Regions from separate parts of the Caballeronia sp. M1242 genome, predicted to be linked through region 1. Evidence: riboswitches for the same ligand, from Rfam matches in the RefSeq annotation. Region 1 holds a riboswitch; the other holds the start of a gene.

The links. Region 1 has a riboswitch for thiamine pyrophosphate ahead of JYK05_RS11805 (FAD-dependent oxidoreductase). Riboswitches for the same ligand answer to the same signal wherever they lie in the genome.
Region 2: it holds a riboswitch for thiamine pyrophosphate, as region 1 does, so the genes downstream of both, thiC (phosphomethylpyrimidine synthase ThiC) here and JYK05_RS11805 (FAD-dependent oxidoreductase) in region 1, are expected to answer to the same signal.

What each region holds. Positions count from the first base shown of each region.
Region 1 is NZ_CP071129.1:2,525,911-2,540,660, forward strand. It holds gene JYK05_RS11760 (lipid asymmetry maintenance protein MlaB) at 125-412, opposite strand; gene JYK05_RS11765 (phospholipid-binding protein MlaC) at 409-1,041, opposite strand; gene JYK05_RS11770 (VacJ family lipoprotein) at 1,166-2,119, opposite strand; gene mlaD (outer membrane lipid asymmetry maintenance protein MlaD) at 2,129-2,731, opposite strand; gene mlaE (lipid asymmetry maintenance ABC transporter permease subunit MlaE) at 2,825-3,592, opposite strand; gene JYK05_RS11785 (ABC transporter ATP-binding protein) at 3,589-4,404, opposite strand; gene thiE (thiamine phosphate synthase) at 4,502-5,584, opposite strand; gene JYK05_RS11795 (thiazole synthase) at 5,581-6,387, opposite strand; gene thiS (sulfur carrier protein ThiS) at 6,407-6,604, opposite strand; gene JYK05_RS11805 (FAD-dependent oxidoreductase) at 6,625-7,755, opposite strand; TPP riboswitch at 7,948-8,072, opposite strand; gene JYK05_RS11810 (ABC transporter ATP-binding protein/permease) at 8,374-10,116, shown strand; gene JYK05_RS11815 (glutamate synthase subunit beta) at 10,186-11,652, opposite strand; gene JYK05_RS11820 (glutamate synthase-related protein) at 11,731-14,750, opposite strand, start outside.
Region 2 is NZ_CP071129.1:954,814-969,563, reverse strand. It holds gene JYK05_RS04450 (MFS transporter) at 1-1,031, shown strand, start outside; gene JYK05_RS04445 (response regulator) at 1,137-1,580, opposite strand; gene JYK05_RS04440 (response regulator transcription factor) at 1,602-2,234, opposite strand; gene JYK05_RS04435 (bacterioferritin) at 2,333-2,908, opposite strand; gene JYK05_RS04430 (DUF1328 domain-containing protein) at 3,067-3,228, opposite strand; gene JYK05_RS04425 (DUF1328 domain-containing protein) at 3,329-3,505, opposite strand; gene JYK05_RS04420 (sensor histidine kinase) at 3,670-5,130, shown strand; gene JYK05_RS04415 (entericidin A/B family lipoprotein) at 5,284-5,418, shown strand; gene JYK05_RS04410 (DUF4397 domain-containing protein) at 5,552-6,334, opposite strand; gene JYK05_RS04405 (EamA family transporter) at 6,653-7,588, opposite strand; TPP riboswitch at 7,895-8,037, shown strand; gene thiC (phosphomethylpyrimidine synthase ThiC) at 8,165-10,111, shown strand; gene JYK05_RS04395 (glycine zipper 2TM domain-containing protein) at 10,368-10,580, shown strand; gene JYK05_RS04390 (hypothetical protein) at 10,792-11,325, shown strand; gene JYK05_RS04385 (hypothetical protein) at 11,593-11,730, shown strand; gene JYK05_RS04380 (L-lactate permease) at 11,938-13,539, shown strand; gene JYK05_RS04375 (DMT family transporter) at 13,684-14,622, shown strand.

The sequences.
Region 1 (14,750 bases):
CGGGCCCGAAAAAACGTTTGATTATAGGGCAAAGCCGGTAGAGCCGACGTCGGAGCGATCCTGTTTGCGGCGACGCTCACGCTGATGAACGCCGCCGCGCCTGAGCAGATGAATCAGGACAGGATCAATGTCGGAAGGTGAGCAGCGTGTCGACGCCATAGGCTTGCGCGAGACTGGCAAGCCCGGAGGGAATGTTGACGATACCGAGCGCGGCGCGGCGCGCGGTGGCCGCGCGCTGCCATGCGAGCAGCACGGCAAGCGCGGACGAATCGAACTGCCGGAGCGGCGCGCAATCGACTTCGGTCGCGCCCGCGGCGATGCGCGAAAGGCCGGCTTCGAGCGCGGCCTTCGCGCTTTCGTGAGTCAAGGACGCGGCCGTCTGGAAACGGCCGCCGGTGCCGACTGCGCTCACGACGAAGCCTTGCCGCTCGCGAGTTGCTGGTTGCGCTGCGTGAGGAACTGCAGCAGGCCGTCGACGCCGTGTTGCGAGATCTGCTCGCTGAACTGCTGTTGATACGCCTGGATCAACCATGCGCCGAGCACGTTGATGTCATACACGCGCCAGCCTTGCGGCGTCTTGTACAGGCGATAGTCGAGCTCCACCGGCTGGCCGTTGTTCATCACCACCGAGCGAACGACGACATCCGTGTCTTCCGGCGATGCGCGGAACGGCTTGTACTGAATGGTCTGATTGCGCACCTGGCTGAGCGCGCCCGAATACGTGCGGATCAGCAGCATCTTGAATTGCTCGACGATCTGCTTTTGCTGCTCGGGCGTGGCCGAATTCCAGTTGCGGCCCATCACGAGACGCGTGGTGCGCGTGAAGTCCGTGTACGGCAGGATCTTCTGGTTGACCAGTTCAGTGATGTGCTGCACGTCGCCCGATTGGAGCTTCGGGTCCGACTTGATCTGATCGAGAACCTGCTGCGTGACGGTCTTGATCATGCCGTCGGGCGAGCTGGTATCGACCGTTTGCGCCGACGCCGCGCCGCAGAACGCCATCAGCATGGCAAACAAAGGAAGCAAGAAGAGTTTTTTCATCGCAGACCCTGCAAAAGAAGTGGCTTGGATTGGAGTGCGCCGCTTGAACCAAGTTCAGGCCGCGCACCGGCCAATCTGTAATAAACGCTGTCAATCATGTTACCGCGCGTTAGCGTGGATGCGCTCAACGCAGGCGGAACGAAGGGAAGCCGGGCGGCGCGCGCGGCGGCACGTACTGATTGCCCGGGACGGTCGCGCCGCTCGAACTCGCGGCGTTCGGCGTGGCTGCGGTTCCCGAAGCAGGCGCCGCGCCCGACGCGCCTTCCGCCGCCGACGCCGCTGCGGGCGCCACCGCCGTTGCCGATGCGCCCACCGCGCCGCTCGCGCCGCCCGGTTCTGCGTAGGTCGGCAGCGGCGCTTCGTCGTAGTTCGGCATGCTGCCGGCATCACCGTCGGTGTCGCCGTGAATCAGATACTGCCGACGCTGCAAGTACGCGTTACGCACGAACGAGTATTTGTCGAGCGCTGCATCGGCGAGTACGTCCGTCGCGCCGAGCAGGTTCGCCCGCGTATTGACGAGGTTCACGCCATACAGCGCCCAGCTCACGGAATCCGGACTCACGTAGGTCAGCGGACTGCCGAAATAGTCGACGACCAGCCCGCTCGTATCGCGCACCGTGCTCGGCCCGAGCAGCGGCAGCACCAGATACGGACCGGCCGGAACGCCGTAATGGCCGAGCGTCAGGCCGAAGTCGCCGGAGTGCTTCGGCAACTTGGCGACGGTCGCCACGTCGAAGAGGCCGCCGACGCCGAACACCGTGTTGATCGCGACGCGCATGATGTCGGAGACGCCATCCGCGATTTTCAACTGCAGCAGATTGTTCGCCGCGATATACACATCGCCGATATTCGAGAAGAAGTTCGTGACGCTGTTGCGGACCGGCTCCGGCACGCTCCACACGTATGCCTTCGCGACCGGCTTCAGCGCGAACTGGTCCACCTTGTCGTTGACGGTGAACATCGTCCGGTTGTAACTCTCGAACGGATCGCCCTTCGTGGGCGTCGTCACCGTCGCGCAACCGGCGAGCGTCACCGCCGCCGCCGAGACAAGCACGCGCCGCAGCCCCATCGCGTACATAGCTTCTCCTTATTGAGCCGAGCCCGATGCCGCGCTCGCTGCCGACGCGCCCGACGCCGCGGGTGCCGCGGGTGCAGCGCCCATGGCGCTTGCCGCGCCCGGGAACGCCGGCGCGGCAGCGGCCGGCGCGGCCGGCGTTGCTGCCTTCGACGCGCCCGAATCCGCCGCCTTGTTGTAGAGGAACTGTCCGATCAGGTTTTCGAGCACGACAGCCGATTGCGTCATCGTGATGGTGTCGCCGTTCTTGAGCATCTGATCGTCGCCGCCCGGCTCGAGGCCGATGTACTGCTCGCCGAGCAGACCCGAGGTCAGGATCTTCGCGGACGAATCCTTCGGAAACTGATACTGCTTGTCGATGTCGATGGTCACGACCGCCTGATACGCGTTCGGATCGAAGCCGATGGAGCCGACGCGCCCGACCGTCACGCCCGCGCTCTTCACGGGCGCGCGCGGCTTCAGGCCGCCGATGTTGTCGAACTTGAGCCGAACGGCGTAGGTTTGCTGGAACGACAGGGAACTCATGTTGCCGGCCTTCAGCGCGAGAAACAGCAGCGCCACGAAACCGAGCACCACGAAGAGGCCGACCCAAGAGTCGAGAGCAGTCTTTTTCATCGTCTTTCCAAAGAGAATCTTGTCGCGGGTTGCGCGTGATGGTCTGTGCCCTTCACAACGCCCACGCCCTCGCGGGCGTCCGCGAGTGGTCCATTAGCTGAACATCAACGCGGTCAGCAGGAAGTCGAGGCCGAGCACGGCGAGCGACGCGTACACGACCGTTTTCGTCGTCGCGCGCGACACGCCTTCCGGCGTCGGCCGGGCTTCGTAGCCCTGGAACAACGCGATGAACGTCACCGCGAAACCGAACACGACGCTTTTCACGACGCCGTTGCCGACATCGCGCCAGACATCCACGCCGCCCTGCATCTGCGACCAGAACGCGCCCGAATCCACGCCGATCAGCAGCACACCGACCACATAGCCGCCGATCACGCCGACCGCGCTGAAGATGGCCGCGAGCACCGGCATCGAGATGATGCCCGCCCACATGCGCGGCGCGACGACCACCTTGATGGGATCGACGGCCATCATTTCCATTGCAGTGAGTTGCTCGCCCGCCTTCATGAGGCCGATTTCCGCCGTCAGCGACGTGCCCGCGCGCCCGGCGAAGAGCAGCGCCGTGACCACGGGCCCGAGCTCGCGCACGAGCGACAGCGCGACGAGCAGCCCGAGCGCCTGCTCCGAGCCGTAGCGGTTGAGCGTGTAGTAGCCCTGCAAGCCGAGCACGAAGCCCACGAACAGGCCCGACACTGCGATGATCACCAGCGAATAATTGCCGACGAAGTGGATTTGTTTCGTGACAAGGCGCGGGCGACGCAGCAGCGGGAAGAATTCGAGCACGAGACGGGCGAGCATGCGCGTCGCGTAACCAGCGGTGCCGAAGCCGTCGAGCACCCAGCGTCCGAGTGCGCTGATCATGCCTTGCCTCCGATGCCGAAATCCGCCGCGAGATTCTGGCTCGCGTAGTGGAACTTGAAGGGGCCGTCGGGCGTACCGTCGATGAACTGGCGCACGGTCGGGTCCTGCGACGCGCGCAGTTGCGCGGGCGTGCCTTCCGCATGGATGCCGCCGTTGGCCACGAAGTACACGTAGTCGGCAATGGCGAACGACTCCGGGACGTCGTGCGAAACGAGAATGGACGTGGCGCCGAGCGCGTCGTTCAGCGTGCGGATCAGCTTCGCGGTGATGCCGAGCGAAATGGGATCGAGGCCGGCGAACGGCTCGTCGTACATCATGAGTTCGGGATCGAGCGCGATGGCGCGCGCCAGCGCCACGCGACGCGCCATGCCGCCCGAAATCTCCGACGGCGCGAGATCGCGCGCGCCGCGCAAGCCCACGGCGTTGAGCTTCATCAGAACGAGATCGCGGATGAGCGCCTCGGGCAGATCCGTGTGCTCGCGCAGCGGAAACGCGACGTTCTCGAAGACCGTTTGATCCGTGAAGAGCGCGCCGAACTGAAACAGCATGCCCATCTTCCGGCGCAGCGCGTAGAGGCCGTCGCGGGTCTGCGCGCCCACGTCCTGCCCGCCGTACAGCACCTGGCCGCGGCTCGCCTTGACGAGACCGCCGATCAGCCGAAGCGTCGTGGTCTTGCCGCAGCCCGAGCCGCCCATGACCGCGACGACCTGACCGCGCGTGAAGCGCATGTTCAGGTTCGACAGGACGAGCCGGTCGCCGTAACCGAAGTCGACGTCGCGTAGCTCGAGCAGAGTCTCAGAAGAGTCTGGCACTGGGTAAGAAATTCCGTTGACGCAAAACGCCGCATTATAGGGCCTGCGTGCAATCGGTGCTTTGCCTAGTGCGCGGTGCCTAATTTTTTCGGAACTGTCAGCATTGACCTGCAAAGTTTTGTTGCAGCGACGCGACCGCCTGAGCAGTGTCCGGCGCTTCGGTCACGGCGCGCACGACCGCCGCGCTGCCGACGCCCGTCGCGAGCACGTCGCCGATCACTTTGCCGTCGATTCCGCCGATCGCGACGAGCGGCACCCGGCCGCTTAACAACTGCACATAGCGGCGCAAGCGTGCGAGACCTTGCGGCTTGGTCGGCATGACCTTGGTCGTCGTCGGGAAGACGGCGCCGAGCGCGAGATAGCTCGGCCGGAAGTGCAGCGCGCGCAGCATTTCATAGTAGCCGTGCGTCGAGAGGCCGAGGCGCAGGCCGGCGCGCGCAATCGCGCTCAGATCGGCGGTCTCGACGTCTTCTTGGCCGAGATGCACGCCGTAAGCGCCTGCCGCGATCGCCTCGCGCCAGTGATCGTTGATGAAGAGCCGCGCCTGATGACGACGCCCCGCCGCCACGGACCGCTCGATCTCGCGTCGAAGATCGTCGGCGTCCACGCTTTTGCGGCGCAGTTGCGCCGTGGCGACGCCCAGATCGAGCACGCGCTCGACCCATTCTGCGGTCGGTAGCACGGGATACAAGCCGAGCGCGTCGGGGCACGCGGGGAATGCAGGCTCCGGCGCGGGCGGCAGGTCGGCCACGCGTGGGAACGTCGCGAAATCGACAGGCCACGCGTCGTCTTTCGACTCGTCGCCGGTCCGCCAGGCCAGCGCCAGAACGAGCGCGTCGTGCGGCTCGAAGTTGCAGTCGAGGAACGCGGCGAGCGCGGCGAGCCAGTCGTCGGACCGCTCGCCGTCGAGCACGAAGCGCTCGCCCTTGCGCGTCAGCGTCACGCGCGAGCCGTGCGCTTCGAGCACGGCGGCGTCGCCGGCAAGCACGAAGGACTCGGACTCACGCGGTTTCGTGAGCACGATCAAATCCTGCGCGCCGGCCGATTCGGGCGCGGTCAGGCAGATGCGCCAGCGCGTCGACGCGGCGGGCCAGTCGCCGAGCCGCGCGCGGATGCGCTCCGCGACTTCCAGCAGTTCGTCCGCCGGCGGCCAGAACACTTCGCGACCGAGCAGGCTCATGCCGCACCTCCGTCCTGATGCCAGAACGGCATGCCGACGACCGGCGTGCTCGCCTGCGCGCTGTCGCGCTCGGCCATCGGACCGGCGAGAAACGCGCTGCGGCCCGCTTCGACACCCAGCGCGAACGCACGCGCCATCTGCGGCGGAAACGTGGCCTGCGATACCGCCGTATTGAGCAGCACGCCGTCGAAGCCCCACTCCATGACCTGACACGCGTGCGACGGCACGCCGAGACCCGCATCGACGATCAGCGGCACGTCCGGTAGCCGCTCGCGCAACGTGCGCAGGCCGTAAGGGTTCGTCACGCCCTTGCCGGTGCCGATGGGCGCGCCCCACGGCATCAGCGCTTCGCAGCCGGCATCGAGCAGGCGCCGGCCGATCACCAGATCTTCCGTGCAGTACGGCAGCACCTTGAAGCCGTCGCGTACGAGCTTCGCCGCCGCTTCGACCAGGCCGATCGGGTCGGGCTGGAGCGTGTAGTCATCGCCGATCAGTTCGAGCTTGATCCACGGCGTGTCGAACACTTCGCGCGCCATGTAGGCGGTCGTCAGCACTTCGTCCACGCTCTGGCAGCCCGCCGTGTTCGGCAACAGCGCGACGCCGTGCCGCTTGAGCACGTCGAAAAAGCCGGCTTCGCCCGTCTCCGACTGGCGGCGCAGCGCGACCGTCACCATGCCGGGACGCGCGGCATCGATGGAATCGGACAGCGATTGCAGCGACGGATAGCGCGACGTGCCGAGCAGCACGCGGCTCGGAAACGCCTCGCCGTAGAGCGTGAGCACATCGGCGGTCTGTGTGGTCATGATGGAATCCTTCGTGTGTTCAGCCGCCCGCGACGGGCGAAACGACGTCGAGCTTGTCGCCCGGCGCGAGCGTCTTCGTGCCATGCTCGCCGCGCGCGACGAACTGGCCGTTCAGCGCGACCGCGAACGGCGGCTTCGCGCCGAACGCGGCGAGCGCGTCAGTGACGGTCGCGGCATCGGGCAACGTGAACTCGCGCTGATTGATGTGGATGTTCATGGTCCTGTCTCTGAATCGTGTCACGCGGCTACGGCCGCAAATGCGCCGTGCAGCAGCTCGGGCCATCTGGCAGCGCCGCGGAACTGCGCGAACGAAGCGGCGTCGCGCACCGTTCCTCCGATGAGCGCATCGGCGAGCGCGCAGGCGGCATCGGCCACTTCCGGCGCGATCATGAAGCCGTGCCGATACAGCCCGTTCACGCGCAGCGTCTGCGCGCCATCCCAGACAATGGCCGGACGATGATCGGGCAGCGTCGGCCGGCATTGCGAGTTGAGTTCGAGAATGCGCGCTTCGCCGAATCCGGGATGCACGGCGAACGCCGCGCTCAGCAATTCGAGCGCCGAGCGCACGCTGACGGGCGACATGTCCTCGCCCTCGACTTCGGTCGCGCCGATCACGTAGACGTCGTTCTGCTTCGGCGCGATGTAAAGCGGATACCGCGGATGCAGCAGGCGCACCGGCCGCGTGAGCCCGATGCCCGGCGCGTGCACCCGCGCCACTTCTCCGCGAATGCCGCGCAGCGCGGGCCACGCGGGCTTTGCGCCGAGACCGCGGCAATCGATGATCCAACGCGCATCGGGCATGACATCGACGGGCGTGTTCCAGTGCGTGCGCACGCCGCGCGCCGCCAGCCCCACCGCGAGCGCCTTGAGCGCCTGCCGGTTGTCGAGCTGGCCCTCGTGCGGCAGCAGCCAGCCCTGAGCGAAGCGCGAGCCGAGCGCCGGTTCCGCCTCGGCGACCTGCGCGCCGGCTAGCTTGACGAAACCGCCGTCGAGTAGCGATGCCGGGGCGTTCGCGCGCAGCCGGCGCTCGAAAAGCGGCGCTTCCGCGCGATCCGCGCCGTGCCACACGACGAGCGTCCCGTTGCGCTGAAAGAAGACCGGCTCGCGCAATGCCGCGAGCACATCCGGCCAGCGCGCGAGCGACGCCGCGCCAAGCTCGACGACGAGCGGCTCCGCACTCGTCGCTTCTGCGAGCGGCGCGAGCATGGCCGCGGCGACCCACGCGGCCGACTGCGAGCCGGCTTCGTCGCCACGCTCGTAGAGCGCGACGCCGTGCCCCGCGCCCGCAAGCTGCCAGGCGACGAGCCGCCCGACGAGCCCGCCGCCGATCACCGCGAAATCCGGCCGGCGCGCGTCGCCCTGTTCCATGCTGTTCACAATCCGATGTCTCCTCATCCGATCCCGCGCGTCGCCTCGACGTAAGCGAGCGTCGCCGCAGGAAGCGGCATACCGATTGACTAACGTGACGAATCAGCGGGAGGAGAGACCTGCACGGCGGCAGACAGACGCACCGGGCGGAAAAGGAAGACTGGAAGAGACTGGAGGAATGGCGCGGTGAACGCGCGTTCTCCGGAAACTTCCCTCGCCGGTATTACCCGGATCGGGTGCAAAGGGTCTCTCTCAGCCTCGCCGCGCCGGCCACCGTTTCCAGTGACATTGCGCGCGAAGCACCCCTGTTTCGTCGCAGATCATTAGAGCATAAAAGGCAAAGCCGCTGCAAACCGGGATTGCCCGCTGCGGCCGTGCCGCTCCCGTCTTGCCGCGTCGTGCCGCGTCGTGCCGCTTCGGTCGCGGCCGGCGGCACTCTGGCACAATGCCCCGAACACCGGTTCATCGGACGATCGGGCCGAATTAAGCGACAGTTAAGGCAGCATCACAACAATCTGCGAACCCGGAGCTGGCTGCGCGCACGTCGATGCGGCGCGCCGAACGGCAAGCGACACCGTCTCAACCCGCCGGCGATCCGGCGCACCCGAACACAAGGTCATGGTCAACACGAATCTCGAAAGCACGCAGCAGAAGGCGGATGACGTATCGGCGTGGAGCCTCATCAAACCTTACTGGGTCTCGGAAGAGCGCGGCATCGCGTGGGGCCTGCTGGTCGCGATCATCGCGATCAACATGACGGTCGTCTGGATCAACGTGCGGCTCAACAGCTGGAACGCAGACTTCTATAACGCGCTGCAAAACAAGAACGTGCGCGACTTTCCGCACTTGCTGCTGATCTTCACGGGGCTCGCGTTCGCGTACATTCTGCTTGCCGTCTACGGGCGCTATCTCCGCCAAATGCTCGCGTTCCGCTGGCGGCAATGGCTCACGAACCGGTATCTCGAACAATGGTTCGGCGACAAGGCGTTCTACCGCATCGAACGCGACCGCCTCGCCGACAACCCCGACCAGCGTATCAGCGACGACCTGCAATCCTTCGCGACCACCACGCTTACGCTGTCGCTCGACCTGCTGTCGACGCTCGTCACGCTCGTCACCTTCATCACCATTTTGTGGACGCTCGCGGGCGCTTTGACGCTCACGCTCTTCGGCAAGCCGCTCGTCGTTCCAGGTTACATGGTGTGGGCCGCCGCGCTCTACGCGATTCTCGGCTCGCTCATCATCCAGAAGGTCGGGCATCCGCTGGTGTCGATTAACTATCAGCAGCAGAAAGTGGAGGCGGACTTTCGCTTCGGCCTGATTCGCGTGCGCGAAAACGCCGAGCAGATCGCGTTCTACGACGGCATCGCCACCGAGACCGCCAACGCGAAGGGCATCTTCCAGCGCATTCGCGACAACTGGTGGCTCATCATGAAGTACACGAAGCGCATGACCTTCGTGCTGTCCTTCTACGGGCAGATTGCGATCATCTTTCCGATCATGGTCGCCGCGCCCCGCTACTTCGCGGGCGCGTTTTCGTTCGGCGTGCTGATGCAGATTTCATCGGCGTTCGGCACGGTCAGCGATTCGTTTTCGTGGTTCATCAACAGTTATTCGACGCTGGTCGAATGGCGCGCCACCGTCAACCGTCTGCGCGAATTCAAGCGCGTGATGCGCTCGACGCATATTCGCGAGGAAACGTCGCCTGCGACGGAACGCGGCGGCATTAATCTGCATTACACGAGCACGCCGTCGCTGACGACGACCGGCCTCACGCTCGCGCTTCCGAATGGCACGCCGCTTTCGCGCGTGGCGGATGTCTCCGTTGAGCCGGGGTCGCGCTGGCTGGTCGTCGGGCCGTCGGGTTCTGGCAAGAGCACGTTGATGCGCGCGCTCGCGGGCCTGTGGCCGTTCGGCGACGGCACCATCGACGCGCCCGTCGATGCGAAACTCATGTTCGTGCCGCAGCAGAGTTATCTGCCGATCGGGACGTTGCGCGCGGCGCTGTCGTATCCGTCGCCGGGCGAGACTTTCGGCGACGACGCACTGCGCGAAGCCTTGCGCTCCTGCAATCTCGAAGCGTACGCGGACCGGCTCGACGAAAGCGCGCACTGGGCGCGCAGCTTGTCGCCGGGCGAGCAGCAGCGGCTGGCTGCGGCGCGCGTGCTGCTGCACAAGCCGGACTTCGTGTTCCTCGACGAAGCGACGAGCGCGCTCGATGCCGAAAACGAGCTGCACATCTACAACACGCTGGTCGAGCGGCTGCCGAAAGCGGCGATCTTAAGCGTCGCGCATCGGGAGTCGGTCGCGATGTTTCATGACTACAAGATCGAGATCGAAAGGGCGATGGTCGAGGCTTGATTTCTTCGCGTAGATAGCAAAAAAGGCCACGGAACGCGTGGCCTTTTCGCTTCACGATGCGTCGAACGATTACCGCGGCAACTCACTCGACCCCATCAAATACGCATCCACCGACCGCGCGCACTGACGCCCTTCGCGAATCGCCCAGACGACGAGCGACTGCCCGCGCCGCATATCACCCGCCGTGAACACCTTGTCCACCGACGTGTAGTACGCCTTCTCGCCTTCAGTCGTTGCCCGCACGTTGCCGCGCGCGTCCTTGTCGACGCCGAACGCTTCCAGCACCGGCGAGAGCGGCTGCGTGAAACCCATCGCGAGCAGAACGAGATCCGCCTTCATCTCGAATTCGGAATTCGGCACTTCCTGCATCTTGCCGTTCTTCCACTCGACGCGCGCCGCGATCAGCTTCTCCACCTTGCCGTTCTTGCCTTCGAACCGCTTGGTCGCAACCGACCAGTCGCGCTCGCAACCTTCCTCATGCGACGACGACGTGCGCAGCTTGATCGGCCAGTACGGCCACACGAGCGGCTTGTTCTCTTCTTCGGGCGGCTGCGCGAGCAGTTCGAATTGCGTGACGCTCTTCGCGCCATGACGGTTCGACGTGCCTACGCAGTCGGAGCCCGTATCGCCGCCGCCGATCACGACGACATGCTTGCCCTTCGCGACGAGTTGATCCGCGACCTTGTCGCCCGCGTTGACCTTGTTCTGCTGCGGCAGGAATTCCATCGCGAAGTGGATGCCTTCCAGCTCGCGCCCCGGCACCGGCAAATCGCGCGGCGTTTCCGAGCCGCCCGCGACCACTACCGCGTCGAACTGCTCTTTCAGTTCTTCCGGCGTGATGCTTTCCTTCGCCGTATTGCCGATGTGCGACGGAATCGCATCGCGGCCGACGAACACGTTCGTGCGGAACGACACGCCTTCCGCTTCCATCTGGCGCATGCGGCGGTCGATCAGCCACTTCTCCAGCTTGAAGTCGGGGATGCCATAGCGCAGCAGTCCACCGATGCGATCGTTCTTTTCGAACACGACCACGTCATGTCCCGCGCGCGCCAGTTGCTGCGCGACCGCGAGCCCCGCCGGACCCGAACCCACGACAGCGACTTTCTTGCCCGTCTTGTGCTTCGGCGGCTGCGGCGCGACCCAGCCTTCTTCCCACGCCTTGTCGATGATCTTGCGCTCGATCGACTTGATGCCGACCGGATCTTCGTTGATGCCGAGCGTGCACGCCGCCTCGCACGGCGCCGGGCAGATGCGGCCCGTGAACTCCGGGAAGTTGTTGGTCGAATGCAGCACTTCGATCGCGCTCTTCCAGTCCTGGCGGAACACGAGATCGTTGAAGTCCGGAATGATGTTGTTGACCGGACAGCCGTTGTTGCAGAACGGAATGCCGCAATCCATGCAGCGCGCGCCTTGAACCTTGGCGTCGTCGTCGGTCAGCGCAGCGACGAATTCCTTGTAGTGCTTGACGCGGGTCAGCGGTGCTTCGTACGCCTCGTGGCGGCGTTCGAATTCGAGAAAACCGGTTGCCTTGCCCATATCTTTCTCTGTATTGAGTGAGGATCGCGCTCTCCGATGCCTTTTCACCGGAGAGCCCTGACTTGTTGTGTTACGGGCTTAAGCCGCCAGTGCTTCCTTCGCCTTTCTCGCGCCGATTTCGCCGAGCGCGCGCTTGTATTCGGTCGGGAACACCTTCACGAACTGACGACGCGACGCATCCCAGTTTTCGAGCAGCGCCTTGGCACGCGGCGAGCCGGTGAACTGGAAGTGGCGCTCGACGAGACCCTTGAGCAACGCTTCGTCGGTCTGGCCCGCGTGCCACAGTGCCTTGTCCACCGTGCGTTCCTGTTCGGCTTGTTGCAGCACCGGATCGAGCGCGACCATCGACTTGTTGCACTTCGCGGCGAACGTGCCGTCGGCGTCGTACACGAACGCGATGCCGCCCGACATACCCGCCGCGAAGTTGCGGCCCGTTTCGCCTAGCACGACCACCGTGCCGCCCGTCATGTATTCGCAGCCGTGGTCGCCCGTGCCTTCGACAACCGCCGTCGCGCCCGAGTTACGCACGCAGAACCGCTCGCCCGCGACGCCGCGGAAGTACGATTCGCCTTCGATCGCGCCGTACATCACCGTGTTGCCGCAGATGATGTTTTCCTCGGACTTGCCGCGGAAGTCGTTGGTCGGGCGAATGATGATGCGCCCGCCCGACAAGCCCTTGCCGACGTAGTCGTTGCCATCGCCGACGAGATCGAGCGTCACGCCCTTCGCGAGGAACGCGCCGAAGCTCTGGCCCGCCGTGCCCTTCAACTGAATGTGGATGGTGTCGTCCGGCAAGCCGTCGTGGCCGTACTTCTTCGCGATCAGACCGGACAGCATGGCGCCGACCGTGCGATTCACGTTGCGCACCGGCTGAATGAACGAGACGTGCTCGCCCTTCTCGATCGCCGCCTTCGACTTCTCGATCAGCACGTGATCCAGCGCCTTGTCAAGACCGTGGTCCTGCACGTCCACATGCTTGCGCGCCACTTCTTCGCTGACCGGCACCTGATAGAAGATGCGCGAGAAGTCCAGTCCCTTCGCCTTCCAGTGCTCGACGCCCTTCTTCGTGTCGAGCAGATCGACGCGGCCGATCAGGTCGTCGAACTTGCGCAGGCCGAGCTGCGCCATGATCTCGCGCACTTCTTCCGCAACGAAGAAGAAGAAGTTGACGACGTGTTCCGGCTGGCCCGTGAACTTCGCCCGCAGCACCGGATCTTGCGTCGCGACGCCGACCGGGCACGTGTTCAGGTGGCACTTGCGCATCATGATGCAGCCTTCGACGACGAGCGGCGCCGTCGCGAAGCCGAACTCGTCCGCGCCGAGCAGCGCGCCGATCACGACGTCACGGCCGGTCTTCATCTGGCCGTCGGCCTGCACGCGGATACGGCCGCGCAGGCGGTTGAGCACGAGCGTCTGCTGCGTTTCGGCGAGGCCGAGTTCCCACGGCGTGCCGGCATGCTTGAGCGACGACAGCGGGGACGCGCCGGTGCCGCCGTCATGACCGGCGATCACGACATGATCCGCCTTCGCCTTCGCGACGCCCGCCGCCACGGTGCCGACGCCCACTTCGGACACCAGCTTGACCGAAATGCTCGACGACGAATTCACGTTCTTCAGATCGTGAATGAGCTGCGCCAGGTCTTCGATCGAATAGATGTCATGGTGCGGCGGCGGCGAGATGAGGCCCACGCCCGGCACCGAATAACGCAGCTTGCCGATGTAGTCCGACACCTTGTGGCCGGGCAGCTGGCCGCCTTCGCCGGGCTTCGCTCCCTGCGCCATCTTGATCTGGATCTGATCCGCCGACGACAGATATTCCGCCGTCACGCCGAAGCGGCCGGACGCGACCTGCTTGATCTTCGAGCGCAGCGAATCGCCGTCCTTCAGCGGAATGTCGGTGACGACTTCCTTGCCGATGATCGATTGCAGCGAATCGCCAGTCTTGATCGGAATGCCGCGCAGTTCGTTGCGATAGCGCGTTTCGTCCTCGCCGCCTTCGCCCGTGTTCGACTTGCCGCCGATGCGGTTCATCGCGACCGCCAGTGTGGCGTGCGCTTCCGTGCTGATCGAGCCGAGCGACATCGCGCCCGTCGCGAAACGCTTGACGATTTCCTTCGCCGGTTCCACTTCGTCGAGCGGAATGGCCTTCGCCGGGTCGAGCCTGAACTCGAACAGGCCGCGGAACGTCATGTGACGCCGGGTCTGGTCGTTGATGAGGTGCGCGTATTCCTTGTACGTCTGGTACGAATTGCTGCGCGCCGAATGTTGCAGCTTGGCGATGGCATCCGGCGTCCACATATGCTCTTCGCCACGCACGCGGTACGCGTACTCGCCGCCCGCATCCAGCATGGTCGCGAGCACGGGGTTGTCGCCGAACGCATCGCGATGCAGGCGAATGGCTTCCTCGGCCACTTCGAAGATGCCGATGCCGCCGACCTTCGACGCCGTGCCCTTGAAATACTTCTCCACGAGATCCGACGACAGGCCGACCGCTTCGAAAATCTGCGCGCCGGTATAGGACATGTACGTCGAAATGCCCATCTTCGACATGACCTTGTGCAGGCCCTTGCCGACTGCCTTCGTGAAGTTGTAGATGGCCTTGTCCGCCGACAGATCGCCCTTCAGCCCTTCGGCCATGTTGGCGAGCGTTTCCAGCGCGAGATACGGATGCACGGCTTCCGCGCCGTAGCCCGCGAGCAGCGCAAAGTGATGCGTCTCGCGCGCCGAACCCGTTTCCACGACGAGGCCCGTGCTTGTGCGCAAACCGTGCTGCACGAGGTGCGTGTGAATGGCCGAGGTGGCGAGCAGCGCCGGAATCGCGACGTTGTCGCGGTCCATCTTGCGGTCCGACACGATCAGGATGTTGTAGCCGGACTTCACGGCATCGACGGCTTCGGCGCACAGCGACGCGATGCGCGCTTCCACGCCTTCCTTGCCCCACGCGACCGGATAGCAGATGCTCAACTCGTACGAGCGGAATTTGCCGCCGGTGTACGTGTCGATGGCGCGGATCTTCGCGATGTCCTTGAAGTCGAGCACGGGCTGCGACACTTCCAGGCGCATCGTCGGGTTGATGTTGATGGTGTCGAGCAGGTTCG
Region 2 (14,750 bases), 1.4 Mb from region 1:
TCGGCTATGCCCTCGGCATGCTCGTGCTCGCGCCGCTCGGCGATCGCTTCGACCGGCGCATGCTGATCCTGCTTCAGCTCGCCGCGCTGGGCGTCTCGCTCGTCGCCGCATGCGCCGCGCCGACGCTCGCGGTGCTGATCGCGGCGAGTCTCGCGATCGGCGTCGTAGCGACGATCGCGCAGCAAGCCGTGCCGTTCTCCGCCGAACTCGCGCCGGCCGCCGAGCGCGGCCACGCCGTCGGCACCGTGATGAGCGGGCTTTTGCTCGGCATCCTGCTCGCGCGCACGGTCTCGGGTTTCGTCGCGCAGTACTTCGGCTGGCGCGCGGTGTTCGGCGCATCGGTCGTCGCGACCATCGCGCTTGCCGTCGTCGTGCTGATGCGGCTCCCGAAGAGCCGGCCGACATCCACGCTTTCCTACGGCAAGCTGCTCGTCTCGATGTGGCATCTCACCGTCGAAAATCCCGGCCTGCGCGAAGCCGCGCTGACGGGCGGCGCGCTCTTCGCCGGCTTCAGCGCGTTCTGGTCGCTGCTCACGCTCTTGCTCGCGGGCGAGCCGTTTCACATGGGACCGCAGGCGGCGGGGCTCTTCGGCATCGTCGGGGCCGCCGGGGCGCTCGCCGCGCCGCTCGCCGGCAAATCGGCGGACAAGCGCGGGCCGCGCGCGGTGATCTCGCTGTCGATCGGGCTCGTCGCATTGTCGTTCGTCGTGTTCGCGCTGTCGGCGCGCAGCATCGCGGGGCTGGTCGTCGGCGTGATCGTGCTGGATATCGGCGTGCAGGCCGCACAGATATCGAACCAGTCGCGCATCTATGCGCTGAAGCCCGAGGCGCGCAGCCGCGTGAACACGGTCTACATGGTGGCGTACTTCATCGGCGGCGCGGCGGGCTCGGCGCTGGCGTCGCTCGCGTGGCATGCGATGGGATGGACAGGCGTATGTCTCGTCGGGCTCGCGGCGACCGGGCTCGCAGGTTTCAGTCATTGGCGCGGGCGCGAGCGGCGGCTCGTTTCGCGGCAGGTGCGAGAGGAGTGACGAGCCGCGATGACGGTTCTGCGTACGCTTACGCGAGTCGAGCGGCGTTCCCGCTGACTGCCTTCAAAGTCGAACCGCAACTTCGCGCGAACGCCCAAACCCGCCTCAAACCCGCTCCCGCGCATAGTCCCACAACGCATCGAGCACGCGGTCGAACTCCAGCGACTTGTCGAAGAAATGCCGCGCGCCGTATTGCAGACACCGCTCGCGATACGCCGGCAACGCGTGGTTGGTCAGCACGACGACGAAAGCGCCCTCGGCGACTCCCGACCGGTCTGCGTTCTTGAGCCACGCGAGCACGTCAATGCCCGAGCCGCGCTTCAGTTGCAGATCGACGATGACCGCGTCGAACCGCTGCGACGACAAGAGCGCGATGGCCTCGTCGGGCGCATCGGCGAAAGCGGTCACGCGCCACGGCCCGAGCGCCTCGATGGCTTCGGTGAGGCTGCGCCGGATCAGCGGCGAATCTTCGATCAGCAGCACCGCGAGCGGCCCGCCGCGCGGCTCATGCCGCCCTTTCGAATCGTCGGTGATGATGTGGTCGCCCACGGCAGGCATCCTCCGCAAGCACTATTCGATCAATCCGTTCTTGATCGCGTAGTACGTCAGATCGGCGTTGTTCGAGAGCCGCATCTTCTCCAGCACGCGCGCCCGGTACGTGCTCACCGTCTTCACCGAAAGATGCAGTTCCTGCGCGATTTCCGTCGGAATCCGGCCGCCCGCGAGCTTGCAGAAAATCTGGAACTCGCGCTCCGACAGCAACTCGTGCGGCCGCTCGGCGGCGGGCTTGTCGAGCTTGTCGGCGAGCGCATCCGCGATGAATTCGGACAGGTAACGATGCCCGCGCGCCACCGTGCGAATGGCGCGCACGATCTCGTCCGGCGCGGCGTCCTTGTTCAGGTAGCCGTTCGCGCCCGCCTTCAGCAGGTTGATCGCGTACTGGCTTTCCGGGAAGCCCGACAGCATCAACACGCCCTGCTGCGGCCGAATCTGCTTGATGACGCGCAAGGTGTCCACGCCGTTCTTGTCCGGCATGGCGATGTCGAGCAGCACCACGTCGAACGCCGTTTCGCGTACGAGCGCGATGGTTTCATCGCCCGTCGATGCTTCCGCCGCCACTTCCATGTCCGGCTCGTCCGCGACGAACTGCCTGAACCCGCTGCGCACGATCGCATGGTCGTCGGCTATCAAGACTCGAATCATTCACGCCGTCCGTGCTGCTGTAATGAGAACGGTGATTCTACCGAGGCAGGCGTGAAAGCCATGCGCGGCGCAACACGCACCGCGCCGAAGGCTTACGCTTACCCGTTGCGGCCTTCCAGCAGGTCGGCCATGTCGTCCGCGTGCTCTTCCTCGACGGCGAGAATCTCCTCGAAGATGCGGCGCGTGGTGACATCCTTGTCGCCGAGATAGCGAATGATCTCGCGGTACGTGTCGATCGCGATGCGCTCGGCGATCAGGTTCTCGCGAATCATGTCGATGAGATCGGCGCCTTCCTTGTACTCCGAATGCGACCGCGACTTGAGGCTGTCCGGCGCGAAGTCCGGCGAGCCGCCCAGCTGCACGATGCGCTCCGCGAGCATGTCGGCGTGTTCCTGCTCCTCGGTCGCGTGCTCGGCGAATTCCTTCGCAACGGCCTCAGAGTGAATGCCCTTCGCCATGAAGTAGTGGCGCTTGTAGCGCAGCGTGCAGACCCACTCGGTCGCGAGCGCGTCGTTGAGCAGCTTCAGCACGGTTTCGCGGTCGGCGGCGTAGGTCGACGTGACCGGGCCTTCGTCCATGTGCTGCCGCGCGTCGTTCCGGATTTTTTCCACATCGAGGACGAAAGCGTCCTTGGACTGGCCCGGCGCGGTCGATACAGCAGATGAATCGGACATGTGTTTGCTCCTGTGAATTGGGGGGATGGACGGATGCGTCGAGCGAATCGCCGTGCTTCATAGCGTTCCGCTATTCGATCATCGTCCGCGATGCATGGCGCGTGCCCGCTCCGCTCTATCGTCCGATGGGCGGGCGCGGGCACGACGATTCGGCAACGTCACGTCCTGAAGACACCGAGCAGCAGCGTCACGACGAACACGACGAGGAAAATATAAAACAGGATCTTCGCGATTTCAGCGGCGCCGGCCGCGATGCCCGTGAAGCCGAACACCGCCGCGATGATCGCGATGACGAAGAAAACGGCTGCGTAGTGAAGCATGGGACCCTCCTCGTGATTGTTCTAAGGTCGTTCAAGGTCGGAGCCGGGCATGGCGCGAACCGTCATCCCGGCATGGCAAGGCATGGAGCAAGCTAAGCCGCTAATCGACCGCTTTCTTGGTGATGACGAACCCCAGCACCAGAAACACGACGCAAAGAATCAGGAACAGCACGAACAGGAACTTGGCAATGGTCGCGGCGCCCGCGGCGATGCCCGTGAAGCCCAGCAAGCCGGCGATCACAGCGACGATCGCAAAAAACAGAGCCCATCTCAGCATGATCGCTCCCCGTAGGAATGGTTGACGCACTCATGCTAGCCGCGCGTTCTGCCGCGCGCATTCGGGCTGGCTCCTTTTTTGCTGTGAGAATCCACCGACATTTGCTTTCAAATCGGCTGCGCAAAGCGCGCCATCTGCCTCGTCGCCGCATCGAGAACCACGCCATGAGCCACCTTCCCCACGCCGCGCTTGCCGGCATCGCGCAAGACGACGCCCCGCCCGCGAGCCGCGGCACGCGCGCCGGCTTCGCGCGCATCAATGAATGGATGCATCGGTATAGCTGGGCCGTCGCGATGACGGTGGCCATCGTGATTACCGTCGGCGGGCTCGTGATTCTGGAGTCGGGCCGCATGCGCATTGCCGCCGAATACGAAACGGCGCTCGACGCCAAGAGCGCGACCGCGCAGCTTTCGGCGCTCGCCGCGGACATCGCAACGCTGTCCGCGCAGGGACAAGCAATCGCGCTGAAACCGGACGCCGCCTACAAGAACCAGTTCGAAGCGACCGCCGCGCACGTGCGCCGCGCGCTCGCCACGCTCGATGCCTACTATCGCCGCATCGGCGACGACACCGCGCTCGCGAGCTTCGCGCAGATTCGCGCGGCGGCCAACGACGCCATCGAGCGCAGCGCGGCGCCATCGGCCGCGCCTTCGGATGCATCGGCCGACAAGGACATGACGCTCGACGCCGCGCTCTCGCTCTTGCGCCTGAACGAAGAGCAGCGCGCGCAACACGCGCTCGACGCGAGCCGCGCCGATCAGCGCATTTCGACGCTGTGCGTGGCCGCGCTCTGCGCGCTGAACATCGTGTTGTTTCTGCTGCTGTTCCGCAATCTCGGCATCCAGCTCGATAAGCAAGATCGCGTTCAGCGCGAACTCATCACGCAGCAGGAGGAACTGGATCGGCTCGTCTTCGAACGCACGCGGCAACTGGAAGCGCTCGCGTGGCATTTGCAATCGGTCAGCGAGGATGAAAAGACGCAACTCGCCCGCGAACTGCACGACGAACTCGGCTCGATCCTGACCGCGAGCAAGATGGATGTCGCGTGGGTGCGCGGCAAGCTGCGCGAATCGGAGCCGGCAATGGCCGAGAAACTGTCGCGCGCCATCGGCAATCTGGATCAGGGCATCGCGCTCAAGCGGCGGATTATCGAGGACATGCGACCGACGGTGCTCGCCAACTTCGGTCTCGTCACGGCGCTGCGTTCGCTCGTGGACGAAGCCGCGCAGCGCAACGGCTGGACGGTCGAAGCCGATCTGCCGGACGACGAAGTGAAGCTCGGCGAAGCCATCGAAATCGCGCTCTTTCGCGTGGCGCAGGAAACGCTGACAAACGCCGCGAAGTACGCGCATGCGAGCCGCATTCGCATTGCGCTCACGCTCGACCCGGCGAACGTCGCGCTTTCGATCGACGATGACGGCATCGGCATCCGGCCGCAGGATTTGAAGCGCACGCAGACGCACGGACTGGTCGGCATGCGGCAGCGCGTGTCGGCGCGCGGCGGGCGCTTCGAGATAGAGCGCGCGACGCCGCATGGAACCAGCATTCGGGTGTCGATGCCGCGCGACCGCGTGCATGCGGATGCGGACGTGGATGACGGCCCGCCGGCACGCGCCGCCGCGTAGGACGATGCCGACGCGAAATACGGAATCCGCCGACACAAAAAACACATGTGTGCTTACAGCGCGCGCTCCGGCGCTTTTTTAAGATTATTCACACCGGTGAGGCCCATCGATAAGCAGCGGCCAATCCAGACATTTACTTCAAGGGGATTGAACATGACTCGAATCATCGCTTTGCTGCTGATCGCGGGCACCGCTGCGCTGGCAGGCTGCAATACCATCTCGGGCGCAGGTCAGGACATTTCGAAGGGCGGCCAGGCTATTTCGAACTCGGCGGAAGAACATAAATAAGCTGAGGCGCTCTATCAACGTAGCGTAGTTCCTGTCATCTCGCCGCCTTGCGCGGCGAGATTTTTTTTGTGCGTTAAAAAACCCGCCCGAGACCGCTCGGGCGGGTTTTCGTGACGGCCTGACGCGCAAGCGCTTACTGCGTATCCGGCAACTCCAGCGCCGGCGTCTGGGTGTTGCCGCCCTGCGCCACCAGCACCCGAATCTTGTCCGGCACGACCTGCGACAGCGCGTTGCCCGAAGGCAGCGTCGTCACGAGCCAGTCCGCGTTATTGCCGAGATTGAACGAAGCCGACTTGTACACCGGCGTCTTCGAACCCGGAAGCGTCGCGATCAACTGATACGTGCCGCCCGAAACATAGATCGAGTCCTGCGTGCTCGCCGGGACCGCGCTCTTGAAGGCGAGGCTCGGCATCGTCGCGTTGACCGTCGCGATGTTCGTCCCCGGCGCGACCAGATACAGATCGAGATTCTGCGCGTTCGCCGATGCGTTGAAGCCGCGCACGCGCGCGCTCGTCGACAGGAGACCTTTGTCGAACGGATCGTCGATCACGGCGATCGACGGCAGGAAGCCCGCGTCCGGCAGCGCGATGACCGTGTATTCGTGGCCTTTCGCCGCGTTGCTGATGCTCGAATCGGACGCGAGCTGGGTCGTCGTGTTCACGGCCGCGTAGCCGAAGTTGTGCTGGCCCGTGCCGATGTTCGCGAAGTTGGTCACCGCCTTGTAGCCGATGTTCGGTTGCAGCACCTTGCCGTTATCGTAGAAATCGACGTTCGGGCCGCTCGGAATCGCGTGGACGAAATGAACCTGCGCTTGCGTGAGGCCGAGTTCCTTGCCGACGTCGTCCGAACTTCCGCCGCATGCGGACAGGAGCGAAGCGACGGCAGCGAGCGCCGTGACGGTGCGGATGAGCTTCATGTGCCACCTTCCTTTTTGTGATCGTTGATGGTGTCGTGAAGGCTGCGGACGGCGGGCGGATGGCCCGCAACGCCGCGTCCTCGCCGCGAAGAACGCGTCTTGGTTTCATCGGAATGACGCGCCTCGCGGGTGGCGCACATGGAGCAACAGCCGTGCCCTTTTGCGGTGCGCGAGTGGCGCGACTTCGCCAGCAAGCCTTATCGCGCAAGGCTGCGGCTTTCATTAGAGGATTCGTTCGGGGCGCGAGAGCGAGGCGGCATGCGCGCCTCGAATCGCGGCGCGAGCGTGTTTCTTACAAGCGCGGCGAAAGGAAGGCACTCACACCAACCCCCGCCTTCGATAATCGAACCAGAAAGAAAGCCCCACGCTCAGCAGAATGACGACCGTCGCAATGACGGTCCAGCGCGTGATCGCCTCGCCGAGCAACAGCGCGCCGAGTAACACCGCGACCACCGGATTCACGTACATGCAGCTGCTCGCGATGATCGGGCTCGTATGCCGGATCAGAAAGCCGTAAGCGACATACGCGGCCATCGTTCCGACGAGCATCAGATACAGAAACGACAGCCCCGGCACGAAGCCGATGCCCGCCAGCCGCTCGCCCGAGAGCAACGCGACCGTCGTCGAAATGGAACCGCCGAGGCCGATCTGAAGCGCCGTCGACATGAAGAGGTCCGACGGCAGCTTGACGCGGCTCGCGAGGTGCGCCCCGCCCGCCCAGAAGATCGCGCCGCAGAGAATCGCGATGCTGCCCGCGGTCGAGCCGGAGGACGAATCGCCGTGGTTCAGCAACACGATGCCGACGAGCCCGAGCCCGACCGCCACCCACTCGCCCTTCGCGATGCGCCGGCCCGTGAGCGCGGCGATGATCGTCGCGAAAAGCGGCACGGTGGCGACCATCACGGCGGCCGTCCCGGTCTCGACGGTCCGCATGCCGTAGGCGAGCATCCCGCTGGACAAGCCGACGAGCAGCGTGCCGACGAGCGCGGCATTACGCGCTTCGGCCAACGTCGGCCAGACCGGCTTGCGGCGCGCCGCGAACACGAAGAGCCCGATGCCCGCGAACAGATTGCGCAAGCCGGAAAGCAAAAGCGGCGGAAACGACGCGAGCGACAGATGCACGGCGAGATATGTCGATCCCCACACGAGATAGACGACGGCCAGCGCGAGCGCGACTTGTCCCTTGTGCGAACGCGGCGCGCGAAACGGAAAACAATCGGGCAACGAAAACGGCAGGCGCGGCGGCTTGGACATGCGTTATCCGGCCAGCGTGCAAGACCGAGCCGTGTCTTCGATCCGACAGACGGCAATTGAACGGGCGAAAGCTCCGGCGCGACAAACGAGACAGGACGACATGGCGAAACAGTTGGAATGCGAACGCGGACGCAGAGGAGAAACAGCACAAGACGCGGGGCGTCGATTGCGGCTGCCGGGCGGTCAGGGAAAACACGCAGGCCGGGGCGAGCGACATTATGCAGTAAGCGCCCCGCGCGATCGACGAATCGCCGGACGAATTTTCGGATGGTTGCCAACACGCCACGCTGCGGTGTATGGTGGCGGCTGCTAACGCGGGGGTCCTGCGTTGCGCATCGCGATTGCGGCCGGTTTCATCGAGCGCAGTCGCCTCGCGCGGCGCGGGTGAGAAATACCCTTTGAACCTGATCTGGATAATGCCAGCGCAGGGAAGCGTTCGGGTTTCGACAGTCGCGCCGCATCAGACTACTTCTTCCGAACCCGTACCTTTCCGTCTCGTTCCTCCCTGTTTAGCTCCTGAGTCAGCCGAGCGCTGCAACGCTCGCATGTCAACACGTCCCACAGGAGAGACAGCACATGAATGCCAATCCCAAGTTTCTGTCGGAAAACGCCGTCGTCGACGCCGCCGCCATCGCCCCGCTGCCGAACTCGCGCAAGGTCTACGTGACCGGCTCGACGCCCGACATTCGCGTGCCGATGCGCGAGATCACGCAGTCGGACACGCCGGACGGCTTCGGCGGCGAGAAGAATCCGCCGGTGTACGTGTACGACACCTCCGGCCCGTACACCGATCCGGACGCGAAGATCGATATTCGCTCCGGACTGCCCGCGCTGCGCGCCGGCTGGATCGAAAAGCGCGGCGACACGGAAGAACTGGCGGGCCTGTCGAGCGAATTCGGCCGCGAGCGCGCCGCCGATCCGAAAACGGCCGAACTGCGCTTTCCCGGCCTGCATCGCAAGCCGCGCCGCGCCGTCGCCGGGAAGAACGTCACGCAGATGCACTACGCACGCGCGGGCATCGTCACGCCGGAGATGGAATACATCGCCATCCGCGAAAACCAGCGTCGCGCCGAGTATCTCGAAAGCCTGCGCAAGAGCGGCCCGAACGGCGAAAAGCTCGCGCAGATGATGGGCCGCCAGCATCCCGGACAGGCGTTCGGCGCGGCGGCGTTCGGCGCGGCGGCGTTCGGCAAGGACGCGCTCAAGGAAATCACGCCTGAGTTCGTGCGCGAAGAAGTGGCGCGCGGCCGCGCGATCATTCCCGCGAACATCAATCACCCGGAAAGCGAGCCGATGATCATCGGCCGCAACTTCCTCGTGAAGATCAACGCGAACATCGGCAATTCGGCGGTCACGTCGTCCATCGGCGAGGAAGTCGACAAGATGACGTGGGCGATCCGCTGGGGCGGCGACACGGTGATGGACCTGTCCACCGGCAAGCACATCCACGAGACGCGCGAGTGGATCATCCGCAATTCGCCGGTGCCGATCGGCACGGTGCCCATCTATCAGGCGCTCGAAAAGGTCAACGGCAAAGCCGAAGACCTCACGTGGGAAATCTTCCGCGACACGCTCATCGAGCAGGCGGAGCAAGGCGTCGACTACTTCACGATCCACGCGGGCGTGCGGCTGCAATACGTGCCGCTGACGGCGAACCGCATGACCGGTATCGTGTCGCGCGGCGGCTCGATCATGGCGAAGTGGTGCCTCGCGCATCATAAGGAGAGCTTCATCTACGAGCATTTCGAAGACATCTGCAAAATCATGAAGCAATACGATGTCTCGTTCTCGCTCGGCGACGGCCTGCGCCCCGGCTCCATCTACGACGCGAACGACGAAGCGCAGTTGGGCGAGCTGAAGACGCTCGGCGAACTCACGCAAATCGCGTGGAAGCACGACGTGCAGGTGATGATCGAAGGTCCGGGCCACGTGCCGATGCAGCTCATCAAGGAGAACATGGACCTGCAGCTGCAATGGTGCGACGAGGCGCCCTTCTACACGCTCGGGCCGCTCACCACCGACATCGCGCCGGGCTACGACCACATCACCTCGGGCATCGGCGCCGCGATGATCGGCTGGTTCGGCACCGCGATGCTCTGCTACGTCACGCCGAAGGAGCACCTCGGCTTGCCGAACAAGGACGACGTGAAGGAAGGCATCATCACGTACAAGCTCGCGGCGCACGCGGCGGATCTGGCGAAGGGCCATCCCGGCGCGCAGGTGCGGGACAACGCGCTCTCGAAGGCGCGCTTCGAATTCCGCTGGGAAGATCAGTTCAACCTCGGCCTCGACCCGGACAAGGCGCGCGAATTCCACGACGAAACGCTGCCGAAGGACTCCGCGAAGGTCGCGCACTTCTGCTCGATGTGCGGCCCGCACTTCTGCTCGATGAAGATCACGCAGGACGTGCGCGACTTCGCCGCGAAGCAGGGCGTGAGCGAAACCGACGCGCTCACCCACGGCATGCAGACGAAGGCGATCGAGTTCGTGAAGAAGGGCGCGGAAATCTACCAGCCGACGTGATGCGCCGTTTCTGACGGACTGAAACCTCACCGGAAAAACGGCCTGTCGCGCGGCGAGCGCGACAGGCCGTTTTGCTTGCTGCGTTCCGCTCAAAGCCTTCTGCGACAAGGCTGAACGCTCATTCAGACGATTCGGGCATCTTTCCTGCTACCTATCGAACGAACCGGCGAAAAAACGCGGCATGCGCGCCGGACCGTCGTCTTGTCCGGGAAGTCACGCCGCAGCCGATTCGTTCCATCATCACTGGAGAGTCGACATGAAAAACATCAAACAAATCGGCGCCGCAGCACTGCTCATCGCTTCTTTCGCCGGATTGACCGGTTGCGACAACATGACCACGCGTCAGCGCGACACCGCCATCGGCGCGGGCGTCGGCGCAGCGGGCGGGGCCGTGATCGGCGGCAGCGCGCTTTCGACGCTGGGCGGCGCGGCCGTCGGCGGGGTCATCGGCAATCAGGTCGGCAAGTAAGGGCCGCAGCGCATCGAGCGTGCGGCGCGACATCGTCGGGGCCGCACGTGTTTCAAGTCTGTTACAGGAAGCGATACCAGCCATCGTTCCTCACCGGGCGCATGCCACGCGCCATGCATCGATCGACTAAGCTCCTCTTTAACGGACCGGATCGGTTCTATCGAGACCATTGAACCCGAAGAGTCCCGCAGGCAATTCAAGGAGCAGCATCATGACGTCCGCACGCATCGTCCACGCAAAGAGCGGCATGGCCGCGCTCGCTGTGGGACTTCTGGTTAGCGGCTGTTACTACCCGTATCCCGATTACCCCGGCGCGGGTTACCCCACGGTCAGCGCCATCTATGCGCAGCGTGAATTCGCGCTACCGGCCAACGGAGCCTCGGGCGCATCGGCGGTGCCGGGGACCGGCATCGTCTACTCGACCGAACAGGTGCCCTACTCCGCCGTCTACCCTTATGCCGGCTACTACGGCGCTTATCCGTCCTATGGCTATCCGTATTACCCGTACCCGTATCCGGCGTATTACGGCTACGGCTATCCGGCGATCTCGGTCGGCTTCGGCTACTGGGGCGGCGGATGCTGCTGGGGCCACGGATACGGCTGGCACCACGGCGGCTGGCACCACGGCGGCGACTGGCATGGCGGCGGATGGCACGGCGGTGGCGGCTGGCACGGCGGCGGGACGTGGCAAGGCGGCTACGGCGGACATGGAGGCTTCGGCCACGGAGGCGGTCGCGGCCACTGAGTCGGGCGAGCGTGTTCATCTTCGTTACGAAATTGGCGTGTTCACCGGCGTAAGTCCGGTGCCCAGTAACGAACCTGAAACATTTTCCGACGCCGCGCGCCCGATGCGCCGCGTCGCCGGCTCGGTGCGCCTTCTCTCTTTCCTTTTCTGACAAGCCTTTGGCGGAATTGGACAGACAATTGGCACGTTTCTGGCTATTCACCGTCCCTATTTACCGCGATGCGACGGCGCCGCTGTCGCCCACTTCACGTTCTCGGGGAACAGGACATGATGGCCTTCGTGTTTTTTCTGCTTTGGATGCTTGCGTCGATCGCGCTTCTGACTGTCTGGGTGTTCCGGCAGACGCCGCCCGCGAACCGCGACAGCGGCGCAGCAACGGCCGCAGCCGCAGCCGTGGAAGGCTGATTCGCAGCTGACCCAATCCGACGAACCACGGCGCGTACGCGGGCTTTCACCGCTTGACGCGGCTCATCGGTCACCTATTCTTAGTGGGCGTGTTACGCCGGCGCTTAAGACGGCGCACGTCGCCGGCGTGCGCGACTGAAACATCGAACTCCGCGCGCATGGCGGCTGCGGCCGCCGCTTCGCCAACAAGAGAAAAAAGGAGACTCGATGTTCCATCAGCTACTCACACCCATTGCCGATTCACTGGCGCTGTCGTTCATCGTGGCGGCGCTGCCGATCATCATCGTGCTGGTGCTGCTCGGCTGGGCGCGCCGCCCGGCGTGGCAGGCATCGCTCGCGGGATTGATCGCCGCGCTCATCATCGCCGTCGCGGGCTGGAAGTTCCCGGTTGGCCTCGCGCTGAATTCGGTCGCGGCGGGCGCCGTCTTCGCGCTGTGGCCGGTCATGTGGATCGTGTTCGCGGCGATCCTGCTCTACAACGTCGCGCAACGCTCCGGGCGCTTCGAAGCGTTTCGGCTCTGGATGGTCGATAACCTGCCGAACGACAGGCGAATCGTGCTGGTGGTCATCGGCTTCTCGTTCGGCGCGCTGCTCGAAGGCATCTCCGGGTTCGGCACGCCGATCGCGATCACGAGTTCGCTTTTGATCCTGCTCGGCTTTCCGACGCTCGAAGCGCTCACTTTCACGCTCATTTTCAACACGGCGCCGGTGGCCTTCGGCGCGCTCGGCGTGCCGATCACCGTGCTCGGCGCGGTCACGCACCTGCCGACGGACGCGCTTGCGAAGATGGTCGGCCGCCAGTTGCCGCTTTTCGCATTCTTCCTGCCCTTCTACGTGATCGCGGTGTACGCCGGCTTTCGCAACATGATGCGCGTGTGGCCGGTGCTGCTCGTCTCGGGCGGCGCGTTCGCGCTGACGCAGTTCGTCACGTCGAACTACATCAGCTACGCGCTCACGGACGTGCTGTCGTCGCTCATCTCGCTCATTCTGACGATTGCGTTCCTGCGCGTCTGGAAGCCCGCGCCCGACGAACGCTTCGCGGTCAACGTCGATCGCGCGGGCGCCACGCGCGCCGCGCTCTCGGGCGGGCAAGGCTGGCTGCCTTGGATCGTGGTGTCGATCGTCGTGATCGTGTGGACGGTCGCGAAGATCTTCCTGATCGGCGACGTGAAGGTGTCCTGGCCGGGGCTCGACAAGGCCGTCTACATCACGCTGTACAACCAGCCGTACGGCGCGATCTGGGACTTCCAGCCGCTCGCCACGGGCACGGCCATTCTGGTGGCGGCCATCATCACGGCCGCGCTCGTCAAGCTGCCGGCGCGTGAATTCGGCGCGGCGATCGTCGATACGTGGGTGCAGACGCGCATCGCCATCCTGACGGTGGCGACCATCGTCGGTCTCGCGTATCTGATGAACTACTCGGGCATGAACTACACGCTGGGTCTGGGCGTGGCGTCGGTCGGGCCGCTGTTTCCGCTCGTGTCGGCGTTTCTCGGCTGGGTCGCGGTCTTTCTCTCCGGCAGCGACACGTCGGGCAATGCGCTTTTCGGCAACCTGCAAGTGGTGGCGGCGCACCAGCTCAATCTGAATCCGGTGCTGATGGCGGGGACGAACTCGTCCGGCGGCGTGATGGGCAAGATGATCTCGCCGCAGAACATCTCGACGGGCGTGGCGACCACCGACCTGAAGGGCAAGGAAGGCCTCGTCTTCGCGCGAACTTTCAAGCATTCCATTCTGCTCACCATCATTCTCGGCGTGCTCGTCTGGCTGCAACAGAACGTGCTCACGTGGATGATTCCCCCGCACTAACCACGCCCCCGCGCCCCGTTCGGCGACGGGGCGCGTTCCTGCTTTGTTCCTGCTTCTTGCGCTCTCTTTCGACGAACGCTTCCCGGCGCGCGGCGCGGTGTAACATGCGCGGACTTTTATCAGCAGGAAGAAGTCCGCAACGTCATGTCCATCGTCAATTTGTTTCAATTAGTCGTCCTGGCCGCCATGTGGGGCGCGTCGTTTCTTTTCATCCGCGTGGGTGTCGTCGAGTTCGGTGTCGCGCCGCTGATGGCCGTGCGCGTGGGCATCGGCGCGCTGTTTCTGATCGCGATGCTGCTCGCGCGACGCCCGTGGGCCGACACGCTTTCGACGATGCGCAAGCGCGCCGTGCCGCTTTTCGTCGTCGGCATTCTCAATTCGGCCGCGCCCTTCTGTCTTTTCGCATTCGCGGAACTCACGCTGTCGGCGGGCGCGACGTCCGTCATCAACGCGACGACGCCGCTCTGGGGCGCGCTCGTCGCGTACGTGTGGTTGAAGGACCGGCTGACGACGATGCGCACCATCGGCATGGCGATCGGCTTCGCGGGCGTGCTGCTGCTCGTGTGGAACCAGATTGCGACGCCGGGCGCGCACGACGCGGGCGTGTCGGCGCTGCCGGTGCGCGGGCTGCTGGGGGCCGCGGCGGCGCTGGCGGCGTCCGCGCTCTACGGCGTGGCGGGCAACTTCGCGAAGAAGTACCTGATGGATGTCGACGCGACCACGAATGCGGCCGGCAGCATGATCGGCGCGACCATCGCGCTTGCCCCGCTCGCCGCGATGACGTGGCCCGCGACGCCGATCTCCGCGCATGCGTGGGAGGCGGTCATCGCGCTCGGCGTGTGCTGCACGGGCATCGCGTATTTCCTCTACTTCGGGCTGGTGGCGTCGGCCGGCCCGGCGCGCGCGATGACGGTCACGTTCGTCATTCCGCTTTTCGGCATCTTGTGGGGCGCGCTTTTCCTGGACGAGCACGTCTCGCTCGTGATGATGGAAGGATGCGCGGTCGTGCTCGCGGGCACGGCGCTGGCGACGGGCGTGGTCAAGCGGATGCCGTTTGGCGGGAGGAAGTCGCTTGCGCGGTAGTGTGTGCACTCGTCGGACTACGTCGGCCGGGATGGCGCTCTGCGTTGGCGGCGGAGTGCGGGCCGCGCTTCTCTCGATAAACGCGTGTCGCTCGTGATGAAGGATGCGCGGGCACGGCGCTGGCCACC